DNA from 2 places in the Rhodomicrobium vannielii ATCC 17100 genome. Region 1 is predicted to be linked to the other one. Evidence: riboswitches for the same ligand, from Rfam matches in the RefSeq annotation. Region 1 holds a riboswitch; the other holds the start of a gene.
The links. A riboswitch is a leader RNA that binds a small molecule or an ion and turns the genes downstream of it on or off. The one in region 1 is predicted to bind S-adenosylmethionine.

Region 1 (8,072 bases):
TAGCCCGTCCTCATTTGCTCTTTACATCGGAAAAGTTCGATGACACCCTTAACCCATGAGCAATGCAACGAAAGGAGGTGATCCGATGTCGAGTGGGATTTCAGCGCTGGAGCCACAGCTTGTGCGTGTCCTGACGTCGTTGGAGCAGCCTCCGGCGAATGCCTGATGCGTCATAGCGTTGCGCCATTGCATGGCGCAACGGGCTGTGTGACAGCCTATCTCACGGCCGCGAGGAAGCGACACCTCGCGGCTTTTTTGCGTCCGCCGTCCGGGCGGCCCACCAAACGCCCTCAGCCTTTGTCTCCCGCCGTCAGCAGGAATACCGCCTGCTGCGCGACGATGTTGTGCATGAAAGCTGGAACACGACTGCCGAGCGGTCGCCCGTTCGGCGACAGCGCGAAGGAGCGCTCGACCCGGGCGCCCGCCACATCGCACAACTCGCGAAAATCCGCGATGGTGCAGAAATGGATGTTCGGCGTCTCGTACCACGCTTCCGGCAGGTTCCAGGTTACGGGCATGCGTCCGTTGAACAGGATCTGCGTGCGGATGCGCCAGTGCCCGAAATTCGGAAACGAGACGATCACATGGCGCGCGATGCGTAGCAGTTCCTGAAGCACCTCCTTCGGGCGCGTGGTCGCCTGAAGCGTCTGCGATAGGATCGCGTAGTCGAAGGCGAGATCGGGATAGTTAACGAGGTCGTGGTCCGCGTCGCCCTGGATCACGGACAGACCCTTCGCCACGCAGAAATTCACGCCGGATTGCGAGAGTTCGATGCCGCGCCCGTCCACATTCTTCTTTTCTTCGAGAAGCTTCAGCAACTGCCCGGTGCCGCAGCCGACATCGAGCACGCGCGCGCCGTCCTCCACCATGCCTGCGATGAGCAGAAGGTCGATGCGGTGTTGCACCGCCTGCGCCGAGGCAAAAGTCGCGCTGTCTTCATAGGCCGTCATCTTGCCCTCCGGGCCGCCGGCAGGCCGCGCTTCGCGCGCGCGGATTCGAGGAAGCCGCGCACGGTGTCGAACAACTCCGGCTCATGCAGCAGAAACGCGTCGTGGCCCTTGTCGCTCTCGATCTCGACGAAGCTCACATTCGCCGCCACCGCGTTCAGCGCCTGTACAACGGCACGGCTCTCACGCGTTGGATACAGCCAGTCGCTCGTAAACGACACGAGGCAGAACCGCGTCTTCGTGCCGGTGAAATTGTTCGCAAGCACGCCATCGCAGTCGGCCGCAAGGTCGAAATAATCCATGGCGCGGGTGATATAGAGATAGCTGTTCGCGTCGAAACGATCGACGAAGCTGATGCCCTGATATCGAAGGTAGCTTTCCACCTGGAAATCGGCGTCGAAGCCGAAAGTGACCTTCTGCCGATTTTGAAGGTTGCGGCCGAACTTCCGGTGCAGCGCGTCATCGGAAAGGTAGGTTATGTGCGCTGCCATCCGCGCCACCGCGAGGCCCTTTGCCGGGTTCGTGCCGTCCTCAAGATAACGGCCGCCGCGCCATTCCGGATCGGCCATGACGGATTGTCGGCCGACCTCGTTGAACGCGATGTTCTGCGACGATTGGCGCGCGGCGGTTGCGATCGGCATCGCGGAAAAAACGCGTTCGCCGTAGCTCGCGCACCATTCGAGCGCCTGCATGCCCCCCATCGAGCCGCCAAGCACGCAGAAAAGCTCCGAGATTTCGAGATGATCGATCAGCCGCGTCTGCGCTCGCACCATGTCGTCGATGGTGATGACGGGGAAGTCGAGCCCCCACGGCTTGCCAGTCGCGGGGTTGATCGATGCCGGGCCGGTCGAGCCCATGCATCCGCCGATCACGTTCGAGCAGATGACGAAATATCGCGTCGTATCGACCGGCTTGCCGGGCCCGACGAGCGTCTCCCACCAGCCGGGCTTTCCCGTCATCGGGTGCCGGTCGGCGACGTGCTGATCGCCCGTCAGCGCATGGCAGACGAGAATTGCGTTGGTTTTGTCCGCGTTCAGTTCGCCATAGGTCTGGTAAGCGATCTGGAAGGTTTCGAGCGAACGTCCGCAATCGAGCGGCAGAGGCTCGCGGCTTTGGAAAAGCTGACACGCTAACGGAATTGTCCGGTACTCGCTGCCGGTAACAAGCAACCTGCTCATTTGGGAAACGGCCTAACCCTCTCGACGGACGGCCGACCGTTAACGCGCCGGACCGGGGCGAGCCACGGCCTTTTAGCGAGTTTTTTAACGTGGCTGCAAGCCGGCCGGCCAAATCACCACGATTCACAAATAAAGGACGCCAGACGGCCTACGTCAAGTGCTGCCGAGTCAGCGCCCGAGCCGTCTGGGGTTGTAGCGTGCTATCAGCCGACCTGCGTTTCGCGGTCTTCTTGCGTTTCGGCGGTCTTGTCTTCCAGTCCGTTGCGATGGTGAAGGACGGTAAGAACCTCCAGGACGACCACGGCGAATTCGTTGAATTCCCAGCCGCGTCGTTCGGAATCAAGCCAGAGATGCTCGATCTTCTTTTCCATCGACGTCGTGAATTTGGGCCGGAGAGGTGGCGCTAAATCGATCTTCTTTTCCATCGGCGGCACGAGCCTATTATTGATATTGGCTATCAGGCTTCTTTCTGTACGCATTACATCCACCCCTTACGCTATGAGCTTGATCGCGCTATTCGCCGGCTCGAATAAGGCAAGCAACTCGTTTTTCCCAATACTCCACGTCTATTCCGTCGAATTTCAACGGCGACACGAAGTGTTTATGAGCATGTGATCGGACGAAAGCCTTCTCATCCGATACCATTTTCAATGGCCCTGCTCCCCGATCTTCCATACCCTCCCGAGCTTTGACTGTTCGTGAGGGTTTCCACACAAGCACCGCCGAACACAAAGGTCTGTGACAAAAGTCAACGCTTCTGCACCTTTAGGCGGGATCGCGTTTTGCTTGCCATTGACGTATACGTAAACTACTTAACGCATGCAGCAGCGCGACGGCCGGCCTTTCGCCGGCGGACCGGCGCTGAAAGCTCGAAAAAGGACCAGGGAGGGAAGACAATGCCCAGCTACAAGGCGCCGCTCGACGATTACCGCTTCATCCTGAATGAGCTGTGGGAAGCGCGCGAATTGTCGGCCATGCCGGGATTCGAAGACGCGACGCCGGACGTCATAGCGAGCGTGCTCGATGAAGCGGCGAAATTCTGCGAGGAGATTCTTCACCCGCTGAACCAGAGCGGCGACGCGGAAGGCTGCGTCTTCGAGAACGGCACCGTGCGCACGCCGAAAGGCTTCAAGCAAGCCTATGACAAATATGTCGAAGGCGGATGGCCATCGATGAACGCGTCGCCCGAGCATGGCGGCCAGGGCTTGCCGCACACGGTCGGCTTTGCGATCGAGGAGTTCATCTGCTCCGCGAACCTCGCTTTCGGCCCGTATCCCGGCCTCACGGCCGGTGCTTATTCGGCCATCGCCTCTCATGCCAGCGACGAATTGAAAGCGCTCTATCTTCCGAAGATGGTGTCGGGCGAATGGTCCGGGACGATGTGTCTCACCGAACCGCATTGCGGCACCGATCTCGGCCTCATGAAGACACGCGCGGTCCCGGCCGAAGACGGCAGCTACACCATCACCGGCACAAAGATCTTCATCACCTCGGGTGAGCACGACCTCACGAACAACATCATCCACCTCGTTCTCGCGAAGCTGCCCGATGCGCCCGCCGGGTCCAAGGGCGTCTCGCTGTTCGTGGTGCCGAAATTCCTGCCGGACGACGATGGCGAGCCGGGCGCGCGCAACGCCGTTTCATGCGGCTCGGTCGAGCACAAGATGGGCATCAAGGCTTCCGCCACCTGCGTCATGAACTTCGACGGCGCGGTGGGCTGGCTCGTAGCGCAGCCCAATCAGGGCATGCGCGCGATGTTCACGATGATGAACGCGGCCCGCCTCGGCGTCGGCATTCAGGGCCTCGGCATCGCCGAAATCGCCCGTCAGAACGCCGTGATCTATACGAAGGAGCGGCTGCAAGGCCGCTCGCTCACCGGCGTCAAGGCGCCCGAGAAGCCCGCCGATCCGCTGATCGTGCACCCGGACGTGCGCAAGAACCTCCTCGAAGCGAAGGCGTTCACCGAAGGCGCGCGCGCGCTCGCGGTGATGATCGGCCTTGGCATCGACCGCGCCGCCCATCATCCCGATGCCGCCGTGCGCCAGCAGTCGAACGACCTCGTCGCGCTGCTGACGCCCGTCATCAAGGCCTATTACACCGACATGGGCGTCGAGACCGCGATCAAGATGCAGCAGATGTTCGGCGGACATGGCTATATCCGCGAGCACGGCATGGAGCAATTCGTCCGCGATGCGCGCATTTCGATGCTTTACGAAGGCGCGAACGCCATTCAGGCGCTCGACCTCGTGGGCCGCAAGCTGCCGCAGAATGGCGGCGCGGCGGTGCGCGCGTTCTTCGCCACGATCCAGACCGAGATCGAGGACACGCTCACCGACCACGACATCGCGGACATCTCAGCCGCGCTCGAAGAAGCCTTTGCGAAGCTGCATCAGGCGACCGCATGGCTCGCGCAGCACGCCTTCGCGAACCCGGACGAAGCGGGCGGCGCCGCGACCGACTATCTCCGCATCTTCGCACTCGTCACCGTCGGCTGGATCTGGCTGAAGACGGCGCGCGTGGCGCAGGCGAAGCTGAAGGAAGGCGGCGAGTGCTCGCCCGAGACCTACGACGGCAAGCTCAAGACCGCGCGCTTCTTCATGGCGAAAGTGCTGCCCGAGGTGGAGGGCCGCTTTCGCATTCTGACCGGTGGATGCAAGCCCATGATGGACATGGCGGAAGATCAGTTCTGACGCTCTTGAGCATGAGGTGGCGGAGGAACGGCCCGAATGCCGTCCCTCCGGCCTTTACGATCTGGCGCGCTGGAAAACGAGAAAATACTGCCGCGGCAGAAAATCATGCGTTTCCGCGAGCGCGTACCCGGCCGCCTTCAGCTCCGCGATCGCTTTCTCCGACGCGATGCGATGCTCGCGCGGCGGACCGTCCGGCGAGTCCGGCTTGAAGTCGACGATGACGAGCCGCCCGTCCGGCTTGAGCTTCGACGCGAGCGCCGCAAAATACGTCTCGCGGTTTCCAATGTGATGGTACGTGTTGACGAGAAGCACCACGTCGACCGGTTCCGGGAGGTTGTCGGACGCCGCGCCCGCCTGAACGGGCACGATGTTCGCGAGCTTTTCAGCCTTCGCCCGTTCGCCGAGGTAGCGCACCATGTCCGGTTCGACGTCGGCCGCGAAAACCTTGCCCTCCGGCACGCGTAGCGCAATCCGCGTGGCGAAGTAGCCGGTCCCCGCGCCGATATCCGCCACGCTCTCGGTGCCCTTGAGCCCAAGCGCGCTCACCACCTCATCAGGCTTCTGCCATGCCGTGCGTTCTGGATTGTCGAACCGCTCGACCCATTTGGCGGCGTTGTCGAATCTCTTGTGGAAGCCGCCATCCGACGCATGCTGCCCGTGCCCTGCGTGCGCCTCGGTCGCGACGCCTCCCGGCGTCGTGTTCGGCTCTGCCTGCGCGACCTGAAGCCCTCCCATAAGCCCGAGAAGGGTCACTGTTCCTGCGATCCTGCTTTTCACGCTGTTCCCTCGTTCCCCGCTAGATCAGTCTGCGTTAAATCGGACTCGATTTGGCGCAGAGAAGCTGATCGACAGCCGAAATCTAGAGCGTCATGGCCCGTCTGATTTACGGCACGACGCGCTAAATCGATGTTCGCCCGATACTGTATCGGCACCGATATAACATTCAAATTTTTGAATGAGAAGACGCTACGCGCGGTATTCGCTAGTGTCGTGCAAGGGACGTGAAAGAGCTGTCGATGGTGGCGCGGGCTACGGCTCCGCCGTCCCGTTGTCGCGCCGGAACGGCAGCGCCGCGGCGAGCGCTTCCTGATCCTGCGCCACTGCCTCGCGTTCCTGCTCAAGAAAGCGCTCGACCGCGCGAGCAAGCCCCGGGCTTGCGAAGTGATGCAGGCTGTAGGTCGTTTCCGGCGCATAGCCGCGCGCGAGCTTGTGCTCGCCTTGCGCGCCCGCCTCCACATGCGCAAGCTTGTGCGCGATGGCGAAATCGATAGCCTGATAATAGCAGGCCTCGAAATGCAGGAACGCCTGATTTTCGAGGCATCCCCAATAGCGGCCGTAAAGCGTGTCGCCGCCGATGAAATTCAGCGCGCCCGCGATCGGCTCACCGTCGCGCATCGCCATGACGAGGAGAATGCGATCGGCCATCGCCTCGCCGATCAGGCTGAAGAAGGCGCGCGTCAGATAGGGGCGGCCCCATTTGCGGTTGCCGGTATCCATGTAGAACGCGAAAAACGCATCCCAGTGCGCCTCCTTGATGTCCGCGCCGGTGAGCCATTCGAACGCGATCCCGCTCCCGCGCGCCTGTTCGCGCTCCTTGCGCACCGCCTTCCGCTTTCGAGAGGCGAGCGACGCCAGAAAGTCGTCGAAGCTCGCATAGTCGCGGTTGTGCCAGTGGTATTGCGTGTCCGTGCGCTGCAAGAGGCCGAGGTCGCCGAGCGCCGCCCATTCGTTCTTTGTCGCGAAGGTGACATGCCAGGAAGACGCGTTGTTCGCTTTAGCAAGCTCGACGGCGGCGGCGCAGAGAAGCGCGCGCGCCTGCGCCGCATCGATGTCCGGCCGCACCAGAAGCCGCCGCCCCGTCACCGGCGTGAAAGGCACCGCCGTCTGTAGCTTCGGATAATAGCGGCCGCCCGCGCGCTCATAGGCTTCCGCGAACGGGTAGTCGAAGACAAATTCGCCGTAGGAATGCGATTTCATATAGCACGGCAAGACCGCCGCCACGCCGCCCGCGCCGTCCCTCAGCGCGAGATGGCAGGGAGCCCAGCCCTTTTTCGCCGTGGCCGAGCCGCTTTCTTCGAGGGCCGACAAAAAGGCATGCGCGATGAAAGGATTGAACGGGAGGTCCGGCGGGTTGGCGCAGGCATCCCACGCCGCCGGAGGAATATCGCGAATGCGCTCGTAAACGCTGACGCTCCACGCGCCGTGTTCAGCGGTCAAATTCAGCTCCGGAGCTGGTGCAGTGATTGATTCAACGCCCGTCGGTGGCGCCGTCATCAAATGCAAAACTTCAGCTTTCACTACACTAGATCATTTGGTTGCCAGTGCGCTTGAGGCGCAGACGTTTGCTAGAGTGCGTGCAGCTGTGGACCACAAAAAATGCCGTGCACGAGGTTCGTCGATGATGCTCATGCAGCGTTCGCGCGCTTCAGCCTCCTGCGCGCGGCGGATGACGGGATGCGCAACGCGTCGCGATACTTTGCCACGGTGCGGCGCGCGATGTCGATGCCGTCTGCCTTGAGCATGGTCACGATCCGGTCATCGGACAGAACCTCCTCGGGCGACTCGTTCAGGATGAACTCCTTGATGCGGTCGCGCACCGCCTCCGAGGAATGCGCCTCGCTCGATGCGCTCGCCGACGGGATGGATGAGGTGAAAAAATACTTCATCTCGAAGATGCCGCGCGGCGTCTGGATCGCCTTGTTGGAGGTGACGCGGCTAACGGTCGACTCATGCATACCGATCTTCGCCGCGATCTGACGCAGGTTCAGCGGCTTCAGATGCCGCACGCCGTGATCGAAGAACGCAGACTGCTCCTCAACCATCGCAGTGGCGACCTTGAGGATGGTGGAAAGCCTTTGTTCGAGGCTCTTCACGAGCCAGTTCGCCGAAGACTGGCGGTCGGCGAGGTAGGTACGCTCGCTATCGGACCGGCATCGGTTCTTGAGGCTTGCATAATAGGCGCGGTCTACGGCGAGCGATGGCGCTGCCGATGGGTTCAACTCCGCGCGCCACTCGCCATCCGGCCCGCGCCGCACGATGACGTCGGGCACCAGCGTCTCGACCTCGCCATGCTCGAAAGCCGCGCCGGGCTTGGGGTTCAGAGCGCGAAGTTCCTGCATCATCTCGCGCAGATCGTCTGCGTCGACACCGCAGACGCGCCGCAGCTTTTGCATGTCGCAGGCAGCGATGAGATCCAGGTTGGCGAGAAGCCGCTCCATATAGGGATCGCAGCGATCCTTTTCGCGGAGCTGGATAGC
Region 2 (8,072 bases), 1.7 Mb from region 1:
GAGAACCGCTTCGACCTCGTCATCAACGTGCTGACGGGCGACAACGACTACGACGAATCGTCGGACGCGAAGCTCATCCGCAAGCTCTGTATCGAGAACGGCATTCCGCTTATCACCGATTGCGATGTCGGCATCGAAACCTTGCAGCAGATCGTGCGGGACACGAACAAGGGCACGTTCCGCTACAAGCTCTCCGATAATTCCGAGCCGTGGAACCTTCGGCTTCACTTCATGGAAGCGGTCGAGAAGCTTGGCGGTTTCGCGAGCCATCACGCGCATTTCGACAAGGCCTACCTCGTGAACATGGATAACCTGCGGCTCAGCCAGGTCGACATGCAGAAGAAGTGGGAGATTTACCGCTACCTCAAGGAAAACTACACCCACGACGATCTCGTCGAGCGCATCAGCCGCGGCCTTGAGACGATGATCGCGCAAGGCGTGACCTATTGCCGAACGATGGTCGACGCGGACTCCACCGTGGGCCTGCTGCCGATCAAGGCGGCGGTCGAGGTGAAGAAGCGCTATGCGGATCAAATTCACTTCGAGGTTGGCGTTCAGCCGCTGCAAGGCGTGCTCGACCCCGCGTCCTACGAGCAATATGCCGAAGCCTGCGCGATGGCCGATTATTGCGGCGGGCTGCCCTCGCGCGACCGTCCACGCCCCGAGGCGCATCTCGATACGATCCTCGACCTCGCGAAACGCCTCGGCAAGCCGGTGGATGTGCACGTGGATCAGGAGAACAACCCGCTCGAAAACGAGACGGAGCTTCTCGCCGAAAAGACCATTGAGCATGGCATGCAGGGCCGCGTCTTCGGTGTGCATGCGATTTCGCTCGGCGCGAAAAGCGAGCGCGAGCAGGACCGCATCATCCAGAAGATCCTCGACGCCGATATGGGCATCGTGATCTGCCCGTCCGCCGCGCTCAGCATGGCGCAACTGCCGATGACGGCGCCGCTGCACAATTCCATCGCGCCGTTCCCGAAGCTGCTCGCGGCGGGGGTGCGGACCTATCTCGGCGTCGACAATATCCACGACCTGTTCATGCCCATCGTGGATGGCGACGTTTGGACCGAATGCCGGATGCTGATGGAGGCGTGCCGCTTCTACGACATCCAGCAGGTGGCGAAGTGGGCCTGCGCACGGCCGATAGCGGCGGAGCGCGCCGCCTCGCTCGCTGCGTGACACGAAATCTCATGCCCGACCCGATGGGATACGCGCGTCGATCTTTTTTCGGTGCGCGGTTTCATAGGGCGGGCATATTTCTTCGGCGGTTGCCCTTGACGGGAAAGTGCACGCGGGTGTTAGCTGGCCTTCGAACGTGGTCCCTTTGCCGGCCGGCTTGCAGCCACGCTAAACAAATTGCTAAAAGGCCGCTCGCCCTCTCTCTTGAAGGCTTACGGCATTTTAGCGCCCATGAGGGGTTATAATGTCCGATCATACGGGGCTTGACGGCCTTCATCCCGATACGCTTCTCGTCCATTCCGGCACGTTGCGCTCGCCCCACGGCGAGACGTCCGAAGCGTTGTATCTGAACTCAGGCTTTACCTATGAGAGCGCCGCCGAGGCCGAAGCCCGCTTCAAGGGCGAAGCCGAAGGCTACGTCTACAGCCGCTACGGCAACCCGACCGTCACCATGTTCGAGACGCGCATCGCCGCGCTTGAGGGCGCAGAGGCGGCGCGCGGTACGGCGTCGGGCATGGCGGCAGTGTTCGCCTCGCTCGCCTCGTATCTCCGGGCTGGCGATCATGTGATCGGCGCGAAGGCCGTGTTCGGTGCAAGCCGCGCCATCATCGAGGAAATCCTCCCGCGCTTCGGCATCGAATCCACCGTTGTCGACGGTCGCGACCTCGACGCCTGGCGCGCGGCCATTCGCCCGAACACGCGCGTGCTGTTCTGCGAAAGCCCCGCCAACCCCACGCTCGACATCGTCGACATCGAAGGCGTCGCTGGCATCGCGCATGACGCGGGCGCGATCCTGATGGTGGACAACGTCTTCGCGACGCCGCTTCTGCAACGGCCTCTCAAGTTCGGCGCCGATGTCGTCATCTACTCGGCGACGAAGCACATCGACGGGCAGGGGCGATGTCTCGGTGGCGTCATTCTATCGACGACGAAATTCATCGAGGAGCACGTGCAGGGCTTCCTGCGCCAGACCGGCCCGACGCTCTCGGCTTTCAACGCCTGGGTGATGCTGAAGGGCCTCGAAACGCTGACCGTGCGTGTCGAGCGCGAAAGCGCCAGCGCGGCGAAGATCGCGGACTTTCTGAGCGAACAACGCGGCATCGCGCGCGTGATGTATCCGGGCCGCGCCGATCACCCACAGGCGGCGCTCGCGAAACGGCAGATGGCGTCAGGCGGGCCGCTCGTGGCTTTCTCGCTCGACGGAGACAAGGACGCCACGTTCCGGTTTCTGGACGCGCTGCGGGTCATCAAGATCTCCAACAATCTCGGCGATGCGAAATCGCTGATCGCGCATCCGGCCACGACCACGCATCAGAAATTGTCAGACGAAGCGAAGGCGGAGCTTGGTATCACGGCGGGAACGCTCAGGCTCTCGGTGGGGCTTGAGCACGCGGACGATCTCATCACCGACATCGCGCAGGCGCTCACCAAGGTTTGACGGCGCAAGAGCCATACCGGAGCGCTGGCGCTCCGGTATGCGATCAGGGCCTCAGCGATTGATCGATGGGTTCGACCAATAGGGCTGGACGGTATAATGCTCGTGCGTGCGGCTTTCCCAGTCCGTGCTCGCGAAGGCCTCGTCGTCGAGCGGCGGCGAGTTCTCAAGCTGCTCCTTGGTTATGTTGGTGCGGAAAGCGTCGAGATCCTCGTCATAGCGGAGCGCCGACCACGGGATCGGGCGCTCGCTACGGCCGATTCCCAGAAAGCCGCCAAAGTCGACTACGGCGTAAGCGACACGCCCGCCCACGCAATCGATCATGATTTCCTCGATGGTCCCGATCCGCTCGTCGCCGGCGCCATAGACGTAAGCACCTTCGACATCATCGCTCGATATCAGCTTGCGGCCGGGAGTTATCGCATCCGTTCGGTCTGTTTGCATGTTGCAGTCCTCCTTCGCGCGAAACAAAGCTTGGGCGGTCTCGTTCCCTTCTCTAGGTGAGCAATCGCCAACAAACTTAAGCTTTGCCAAAGGTTCGGGAGCGTGCCTTGGGGAACATTTGCAGGTGGCAATCGTTCACCCAACAGTCAATTGGAGGACAATCCATGAATTGGGATCAGATTTCGGGAAACTGGAAGCAGTTCGAGGGCAAGGTGCAACAGCAATGGGGCAAGCTGACCCACGACGACTTGACCGAAGCCAAAGGCGATGCGCAAGTACTCGCGGGCAAAATTCAGGAACGCTACGGCGTTTCGAAAGAGGAAGCGGAGCGTCAGGTTGACGAGTGGCATCGCTCGCTTCACTAATTTCGATGTTCGCGCGGCTCAAGCCGCACAAAAAGGCTCGCCTCACCGCGGGCCTTTTTCGTGTTCGGGCAGCGGAGGGGGTGTTTGACGGGCGGTGGAATCTCCACTTCGCATTTTTCTCGCGCAAAACCGCGCGCGATGGGTTAGCCCTACAGCCCAAAAAGTGAGCCGACCCGTGGAACAGCTTCCCATCTTCTTTCAACTCAAGGGCAAAACCGTCGCCGTAGCCGGTGGCGGCGCGCCCGCCGCTCGTCGCGCCGAGCTTGCCCTTCGCGCGGGCGCGCGCGTCAGCGTCTTCGCCACCCATCTCGGCGACGACTTTCGCGCAATCGTTGACGATCCGCATTTCGTGCATGAAACGCGTGCCCCGTCGGCTGCCGACATGGCAGGTCTCGCGCTTGCCTTCGCCGCGACCGGCGACCGCGCGTCCGACGAGGCGATGGCCGCGCTTGCCCGCGAGGCGCGCGTGCCCATCAACGTCGCCGACACGCCCGAGCTTTGCGACTTTATCATGCCCGCCATCGTAGACCGCGATCCGCTCGTGATCGCCATCTCGACCGGCGGCGCGTCGCCCATCTTCGCCCGCATGATCCGCGCCCGCCTCGAAAGCACGATTCCCACCGCCTATGGCCGCCTCGTCGCGCTGGTCGGCTCATATCGCGAGCGACTGGGCCAGCGGCTTTCGGATCTTTCGCAGCGCCGCCGCTTCTGGGAGAGGGCGCTCGAAGGCCGCGTCGCGGATCGCTTTCTCGCGGGGCGCGAGGACGAGGCGCGGGCCGAACTCGAACGCGCGCTCGACGCGGCGGACGATACCGAGCTTGCTCAGGGCGAGGTCTATCTCGTCGGCGCAGGGCCGGGCGACCCGGACCTTCTGACCTTTCGCGCGCTCCGCCTCATGCAACGCGCCGATGTCGTGCTCTATGATCGCCTCCTGCCGCCCGGCATCCTGAACCTCGTGCGCCGTGAAGCCGAGCACATCTATGTCGGCAAGGAGCCGGATAGGCACGCCGTCCCGCAGGAGGAAATTTCCGCGAAGCTCGTGCGGCTTGCGAAAGAGGGAAAGCGCGTGCTGCGCCTCAAGGGCGGCGATCCGTTCATGTTCGGGCGCGGCGGCGAAGAGATCGAGGCGTTGGCCGCTGCGGGTATTTCGGTGCAGGTCGTGCCTGGCGTGACCTCGGCGGCGGGCTGCTCGGCCTATGCGGGCATTCCGCTGACGCATCGCGATCACGCGCAGGCCTGCGTTTTCGTCACAGGACACGCGCGAAGCGGCGGTGGCCTGAGCCTCGGCTGGGAGGCGCTCGTGCAGCCGCATCAGACGGTCGTGATTTTCATGGGGCTTGGGCAGCTCGAGTCGCTTATGCATCAATTCGTGGCGCATGGCGGCAACCCGGCGCTTCCCGCCGCCATCGTGGAAAACGGTACGCGACCGAATCAGCGCGTCGTGACGGGCACGGTCGAGACCATCGCCGGAGCGGCAGCGAGCGAGGGGATTGTCGGCCCGGCGCTTGTGATCCTCGGCACGGTCGTCGCGTTGCGGGAAAGGCTCGTGCCACGTGGCGGGCCGGTGTCGGACGAACCGGGCATATTCTCAAATGCGCATATCCCCGCCACCATGACGCCTGTGTAAGCCCTTACTTTTTGCGGTCTTCCGGCGTTCGCGCCCGTGCTATATATGCGCCATCATGAATACGAAGGCGCAGGCCCGCCGGGGCAGCGCAACAAAACAGGGAGCGTTGAAATGGCTTTTCGAACGGGCGGGATCGCGATCGCCATGGCGATTCTGGGCGTCGCGGCGGCGGAGGCGGAGGAAGCAGCGAGCCCCGAGGCTCTTGCGGTCGAAGCGCGCGGTATCGTCGGTCGTTTCGCCGACAAGCTGAAGGGTGAACTCGTCGGCGCGATGAAAGAGGGCGGCCCGGTCGCCGCCATTAGCGTGTGCAACACTGCGGCACCCGCGATCGCTTCCGAAGCGTCGACCGGCGGTTGGATTGTCCGGCGTACATCGCTAAAGCTTCGCAATCCCGCGACCGCACCCGACGCGTGGGAGGCGGAGACGCTCGCTCGTTTCGACGCGGCGAAAGCGGGCGGCGCGGACCCGACGAAACTCGAAAGGGCCGAAGTCGTGGAAAGCGGTGGCCAGCGCAACTTCCGCTACATGAAGGCGATCCCAACGGCGGCCGAACCATGCCTGGCGTGTCACGGGACGAACCTGGCCGAACCCGTCAAGGCGAAACTCGCGGAGCTCTATCCCGACGACAAGGCGACGGGCTACAGTGCGGGCGACATCCGAGGGGCGTTCACGCTGACGAAGCCGCTTCCCTAGACGGCCTTGGGCGGGCGCACCTGCGGTGTGCGAGGCGCGCGCGTCGCCCCTCGTTGATCAAAAGCATCGGTCCCGGCGCGCGACGGGCGCGGATTAAGCTACCGTCGCTTCTCATCCGGCGCGGTTTTCACTCGCTAAGCCCGCGCTTTTTCCATGACCTCCTAGCAGTACGTCAATCAAGCACCCGCGCGAGGTCGGCGATCAAATCGTCCGCGTCTTCCAGCCCAACCGACAGGCGGAACACGCCTTCGCCAGCCGCTGCCCGATAATCGGCCTGGGCTTCTCCTTCCAGCCGGAAGGCGGAGCGCAGCAGGTCGTCGGTCGGGATGTAGAACAGCAGGCTCACCGTCTTGCCAAGCGACACAGCGTAGGAGATCACCTGAAGCTCGCGGGCAAAACGGGAGGCGAGCGCCTTGGCGTCGCCCTTCACCGTGAACGAAAGCAAGCTCGAGAAGTTCTTCATCTGCCGCCGCGCGATCTCGGCCTGCGGATGGCTTTCGAGCCCCGGCCAAAGCACGCTCGCAACAGCAGGATGGCCTTCGAGGTAGCGGGCGACGGAGCGCGCGTTTTCCTCGTGGATGCGCATGCGCGCTGGCAGCGTTTCAATCCCGCGCAGGATCAGCCATGCCGCGAAAGGCGAGAGCACGGCACCGAAATGGATGAGCGGACCGGCGCGCAAGGCGGTCGCATTTTCAATGTCTCGCGCGGTGATCGACCCGCCAAGCGCGTCGCCATGCCCGACCAGATATTTCGTGAGCGAATGCACGACATAATCCGCGCCGAGCAACAGCGGCTGCGTGGCGACGGGCGTGGCAATGGTCGAGTCGACGGAAAATTCCGCCCCTGCGCGATGTGCGATCTCCGCGATGGCGGCGATGTCGCTGACCCGCAGGATCGGATTCGCGGGCGTCTCGATATGCACGAGCCGCGTCTTTCCGGGACGGATCGCGGCGGCAACGGACTCGGTTTTAGAGGTATCGACGCGCGTCACCTCAATGCCGTATCCGGGCAGGATGTCCAGCGCGAGTTCGGCGGCTCCTGCATAACACACGTTCGACAGCACGAGATGGTCGCCCGACTTCAGCCGCGACAGGAACAGCGCCGAAATCGCGCCCATGCCGCTGCCGAAAACGACGGAGCCCGCGCCGCCTTCAAGCGCGGTGAGGCGGTCTTCGAGCAGCGTCAGCGTGGGGTTGCCCCAGCGCGTGTAAAAGGGCGGCGGCGAGCCGGTGAGTTCGTTCGCAGAGAAGCCCACACCTTCCGCATCGGCGTAAAAGCTCGATCCGGGCACGATGTCCGGTGTTACCGAGACGCCGGGCTGCCGCGCGGTGATGCCGCCGCGAAGAGCAAGCGTTGCCTGTTTCAATCCCTCGGTCATGGTAAGTGCGAGCCGCGCTGATGAATTTCTGATGGCGCTACTTTAGTGCAAAGCCATTGAAATGACGAGGATTCTCGCGAATTTTTGCGTCGCGCCAGATTTCCGCGATGCCGTTTTGCGCATCACCCGAATGATGACAAGAATGCCCGCGCGATGACGGCCGCGAAGAAAATCGACCCCCTCACGCACGCCGCGATCACTCGCGCACGGCGCGGCTTTCCTTGTCGACAAATGACGGATGCGCAGTCGCGGGCTGCGCGAGGCCACGCGCCTCAAGCTCGCGGCGCGCTTCGAGGCGTAGGCGCTCCGATGCCGTTTCGATCTCGCTTTCGAGCCGCTGCATGAACTCCTGCTTCGGCAGCCCCGGCGGGATCGGGTCGAGGAATTCCACCACGATGGTGCCGGGATAGCGCAGGAAAGAATTGCGCCGCCAGAACATGCCGGAGTTGAGCGCCATCGGGCACACGGGCACTTTCAGATCCTGATAGAGGACGATGATGCCCGGCTTGTAATTGGGGGCAGCGCCCGGCGCGGCTCGCGTGCCCTCGGGAAAAATCACGATCTCGCGGCCTTGCGCGACGCGGCCGCGCGCCTCGCGCATCATCTGGCGCAGCGCTGCCGGGCCAAGCTCGCGCTGGATCGGGATGAGCTCGAATTTCTTGCAGAACCGGCCGTAGAGCGGGATCGACAGCAGTTCCGCCTTCATCACAAGCGCCGGGTCGCGCATGAGCGAGAGCGGCGCGAAGGTGTCCCACGTGGCCTGATGTTTCGCTGCGACGATGCACGGGCCCGGCAGAAGCTTCTCTCGCCCGCGAACCTCCATTTTCGTGCCGCAGATCACGCGCAACAGCCATTGCGAGACGTCGCCGTGCAATTTCAGCGCCGCCATCGCCCAACTGCGCGGCACGAAAGGCAGCAGCAGCCAGCTTCCGAGGATCAGAAATATCG

Region 2: another riboswitch for S-adenosylmethionine. It lies ahead of metZ (O-succinylhomoserine sulfhydrylase); the one in region 1 lies ahead of metX (homoserine O-acetyltransferase MetX).

What each region holds. Positions count from the first base shown of each region.
Region 1 is NC_014664.1:1,417,690-1,425,761, forward strand. It holds gene metW (methionine biosynthesis protein MetW) at 291-950, opposite strand; gene metX (homoserine O-acetyltransferase MetX) at 947-2,125, opposite strand; SAM riboswitch at 2,178-2,255, opposite strand; gene RVAN_RS06435 (hypothetical protein) at 2,329-2,550, opposite strand; gene RVAN_RS06440 (acyl-CoA dehydrogenase C-terminal domain-containing protein) at 3,022-4,815, shown strand; gene RVAN_RS06445 (class I SAM-dependent methyltransferase) at 4,870-5,592, opposite strand; gene RVAN_RS06450 (GNAT family N-acetyltransferase) at 5,845-7,032, opposite strand; gene rpoN (RNA polymerase factor sigma-54) at 7,221-8,072, opposite strand, start outside.
Region 2 is NC_014664.1:3,693,687-3,701,758, reverse strand. It holds gene RVAN_RS17010 (amidohydrolase family protein) at 1-1,182, shown strand, start outside; SAM riboswitch at 1,309-1,386, shown strand; gene metZ (O-succinylhomoserine sulfhydrylase) at 1,427-2,620, shown strand; gene RVAN_RS17000 (PRC-barrel domain-containing protein) at 2,672-3,061, opposite strand; gene RVAN_RS16995 (CsbD family protein) at 3,226-3,426, shown strand; gene cysG (siroheme synthase CysG) at 3,602-5,053, shown strand; gene RVAN_RS16985 (Tll0287-like domain-containing protein) at 5,165-5,746, shown strand; gene RVAN_RS16980 (trans-sulfuration enzyme family protein) at 5,919-7,124, opposite strand; gene RVAN_RS16975 (lysophospholipid acyltransferase family protein) at 7,321-8,072, opposite strand, start outside.